One region of the Blautia sp. DFI.9.10 genome, then DNA from elsewhere that is predicted to be linked to it. Evidence: riboswitches for the same ligand, from Rfam matches in the RefSeq annotation. Region 1 holds a riboswitch; the other holds the start of a gene.
What was found. Region 1 has a riboswitch for ZMP and ZTP ahead of NE671_RS14810 (formate--tetrahydrofolate ligase). Riboswitches for the same ligand answer to the same signal wherever they lie in the genome.

Region 1 (2,205 bases):
CAAGCTTGATTCCGCCTTCGCCACCTTTTGCCCATACCTCGGAAAGTGCTACGTTTACGCCAAGCTCCTTGCATTTTGCTTCCACAAAATCAAGCTCTGCCTTGGTATCGGTCGGGAATGCGTTAATAGCTACCACACATGGAAGCTTGTATACATTTTTGATATTGCTTACATGCTTCAGAAGGTTCGGGATACCCTTTTCAAGAGCCTCAAGGTTCTCATTGTTAAGATCTGCTTTTGCAACGCCACCATTATATTTCAGAGCACGTACGGTTGCTACGATAACAACGGCACTTGGTGTAAGACCTGCCATACGGCACTTGATATCCAGGAATTTCTCAGCTCCAAGATCAGCACCGAATCCAGCCTCTGTGATGGCATAATCAGCAAGCTTCATAGCCATCTTTGTAGCGGTTACGGAGTTACATCCGTGAGCGATATTTGCGAATGGTCCGCCATGAACGATCGCCGGAACATGCTCCAGTGTCTGAACAAGGTTTGGTTTCAGGGCATCCTTCAGAAGTGCTGTCATAGCACCCTCTGCGTGGAGGTCTCCTGCTGTTACCGGTTTCTGCTCAGCAACCTTACCGTAAGTATATCCGATGATGATTCTGGAAAGTCTCTCTTTCAGATCTTTGATATCACTTGCCAGACAGAGAACTGCCATAATCTCAGATGCTACAGTGATGTCATATCCGTCTTCACGCGGCATACCGTTTGTTCTTCCGCCAAGTCCGTCTACTACATTACGAAGCTGACGGTCGTTCATGTCCACGCATCGTCTCCAGGTGATCTTTCTCGGGTCGATGTTCAGTTCATTACCCTGGAAAATATGGTTGTCGATCATTGCTGCAAGAAGGTTGTTTGCCGCACCGATTGCATGGAAATCACCGGTAAAATGAAGGTTGATATCCTCCATCGGAACTACCTGTGCATAGCCGCCGCCTGCCGCACCACCTTTGACACCAAATACCGGTCCCAGGGATGGCTCACGAAGAGCTACCATAACATTTTTTCCAAGTCTCTGCATTCCATCTGCAAGACCTACGGTTGTCGTAGTTTTTCCCTCACCTGCCGGTGTCGGGTTGATGGCTGTTACCAGGATCAGCTTTCCGTCTTTTTTGTCTGTTTCTTTCAGAAGATTATAGTCGATCTTTGCTTTGTATTTACCATACTGCTCCAGATATTTGTCATCAATACCTGCTTTCTCTGCAATCTTGGTAATTGGCTCCATTGTGCACTCCTGTGCAATCTCGATGTCACTTTTAAATCCCATAATGTTCTCCTTTCTCCGCTGCAACCGTCTGCATCTTTTATCCCATAAAAAAGAGCAGTATCTGAAGTTTTTCAAATACTGCCCAGACGGTCGACTCATCGAATCTCCGGCTCCCTCGTGGTTATCCCACAACTCCGTCAGTCACCGAAGACTTTATTAATTTGATGATTGAATACTAACATATTTATTAGTACTTGTCAAGAAATTATCAAATTATTTTTTCACTTTTAAAGTGAGCTAAGTCTAATTTTCTGAATCATTTCCGTTCTATGTATTAGTTTTCTCTCCAACATTCGTACATATCTTTTTTCATCAAATCCTCTGTTATTTAATCGTATCTTGTACTGGTCATCCGTTAATGCGACTGTCCAGACGCCATAAACATATTACCACACTTATGAAATCAAATCTGCAAATCCTGTAGATACCAGGAATAATATCAGCATTACAACCGGCACTACATAACGGATCATAAAGCGATATAACCCTGCCCGTTTGAAGTGTTCCCCATTTCGTTCCACTTCTCCTATGATCCAGTCAGGGCCGATCACCCAGCCGATCAGAATGCTTGTCAAAAGTGAGATAAACGGCATCAGAAAACTGTTGCTGATATAATCCATCACATCCAGAAGCTGTCCAACGGAACCATTTGGCAGTTTAAGTTCAAAATACAGTTTGTTATAACCAAGGCAGATCAGTACTGCTGTAACAAGAGAATAAATCCCGACAGCACCACACATTTTCTTACGTGGTTTATGATAAAGTTCCATGCAGTTTGCAACCAGTGTCTCCATGACAGACACGCAGGAAGTCAGTGCCGCAAATCCCATCATCAGGAAAAATGCAATTGCCACCGGACGGCCAAATACTCCCATGGCATCAAAAACCTTTGGCAGTGAGATAAATATCAGGCTTGGGCCGGAAGCCAT
Region 2 (2,205 bases), on a different contig from region 1:
GTATCATTGTGATCGTTGCTTTTGCTGCGTGTGCGTTAGGATACGCATTTTTTGAGATGCGCATGGAACAGAGTGAAACTCAGTCCGGACAGGAAGAAATATCCGGGAATGCCAGCGGAAATGGCGGACCGGAACAATGGCAGGCAGAAGGAGCACCTTTTATTGATGTGGAGCTTCTGACACCGAATTCCTATTCCAGACCACAGATTTCTATCGAACAGGTAAATTATATAGCCATTCATTATACGGCCAATCCGGGATCTACTGCCATATCCAACCGGAATTATTTTGAAAATCTTGCGACAACGCAGGACAACAAAGTCAGCAGTCATTTTGTGATAGGTTTGGAGGGAGAAGTGGTACAATGTATTCCCACTTCAGAAATATCCTATGCCACAAATTCCAGAAATGTAGATACCATATCCATTGAATGCTGCCATCCGGATGAAACAGGGCAGTTTAATACAGCAACCTATGATTCGGCGGTAAAGCTGACAGCGTGGCTTTGTACACGCTTTGGACTGACTTCGGATCAGGTGATCCGTCATTATGATGTCACAGGTAAAGACTGTCCGAAGTATTACGTGGAAAATCCCGATGCATGGATCCAGATGAAATCAGACATTGCAGCACAGATCCAGACAGATTATGCATTACAGGGGAAATAAAGTGTTATTGTTTATTTTGTGAGCAACAAGAAGTCTGGAAAAATAATTTCTGAAAATAGGGGCTTGAAAATTAAGAAGAAGTATTGTAGTATAACAGCAGAAGCTGCATGACTGGCGGAAAGTAGGATTACCTACAGGGAGTGCAGTGAAGTGAGAAGCCGACCGCCTGGGCAGCCTGATAAGGGGTGTCCAGGCGGTTTTTTGTTACCGTTCATATCCTGGGATAAGCCCCGGGCCTTACATTAGACAAGGAGGACTGTGAAAAATGACGACATTTTCACTTGAAAAAGAACTGAAAGAAAATTCCTATCCGGGAAGAGGAATTGTGATCGGACGTTCCGCTGACGGGAAACATGCAGTTACTGCATATTTTATTATGGGAAGAAGCGAGAACAGCAGAAACCGTATTTTTGTTGAGGATGGGGAAGGAATCCGTACACAGGCTTTTGATCCGTCCAAGCTTACAGACCCGAGCCTGATCATTTATGCACCGGTACGTGTCCTTGGAAATAAGACCATCGTAACAAACGGTGATCAGACAGATACGATCTATGAGGGAATGGACAGACAGCTCACCTTTGAACAGTCTCTCCGCAGCAGAGAGTTTGAGCCGGATGCGCCGAACTATACACCTCGTATTTCAGGTGTTCTTCATGTTGAAGACGGTAAATTCAATTATGCGATGTCTATTTTAAAGAGCAATAACGGAAATCCGGATTCCTGTCTTCGTTATACATTTGCCTATGAGAATGCGGCGGCAGGACAGGGACGTTTTATCCATACTTATAAATGCGATGGAAATCCACTTCCAAGTTTCGAGGGAGAGCCGAAGCTGGTAGAGATCCCAAGCGATATTGATGAGTTTACGGATCTCCTCTGGAAGAGCCTGAACCAGGATAATAAAGTTTCTCTCTTTGTTCGTTTTATTGACATTGAGACAGGAAAATATGAATCCAGGATCGTAAACAAGAATAAATAAGAAAATAGGGATATCACAGAGAACGGAGGAGCTTTTTCATGAAAGAATTACAGTTAAAATACGGATGTAACCCAAATCAGAAACCATCAAAGATCTATATGGCAGATGGAAGTGAGCTTCCGATCCAGGTACTCTCCGGAAGACCAGGATACATCAACTTCCTGGATGCCTTTAATGGCTGGCAGCTGGTACGTGACCTTAAGAAAGCAACCGGACTTCCGGCAGCAACTTCATTTAAGCATGTATCTCCGGCAGGTGCTTCCATCGGACTTCCGCTGAATGAGACACTGGCAAAGATCTACTGGGTAGGTGATATGGACTGGAAGAATTTTTCCCCGCTTGCATGTGCGTATGCAAGAGCAAGAGGTGCAGATCGTATGTCATCATTTGGTGATTTTATTTCTCTTTCTGATGTCTGCGACAAAGATACCGCAATGCTGATCAAGAGAGAGGTTTCTGATGGTGTGATCGCACCAGGATATACAGAGGAGGCTCTTGAAATTCTGAAGCAGAAGAAAAAAGGCAATTACAATGTGATCCAGATCGATGAAAACTATG

Region 2: another riboswitch for ZMP and ZTP. It lies ahead of NE671_RS14335 (IMP cyclohydrolase); the one in region 1 lies ahead of NE671_RS14810 (formate--tetrahydrofolate ligase).

What each region holds. Positions count from the first base shown of each region.
Region 1 covers NZ_JANGAA010000033.1:6,425-8,629, reverse strand. Annotated here, with positions in the region: gene NE671_RS14810 (formate--tetrahydrofolate ligase) at 1-1,276, opposite strand, end outside; ZMP/ZTP riboswitch at 1,350-1,431, opposite strand; gene NE671_RS14805 (sodium-dependent transporter) at 1,672-2,205, opposite strand, start outside.
Region 2 covers NZ_JANGAA010000029.1:30,148-32,352, forward strand. Annotated here, with positions in the region: gene NE671_RS14330 (peptidoglycan recognition protein family protein) at 1-668, shown strand, start outside; ZMP/ZTP riboswitch at 766-847, shown strand; gene NE671_RS14335 (IMP cyclohydrolase) at 934-1,647, shown strand; gene NE671_RS14340 (phosphoribosylaminoimidazolecarboxamide formyltransferase) at 1,686-2,205, shown strand, end outside.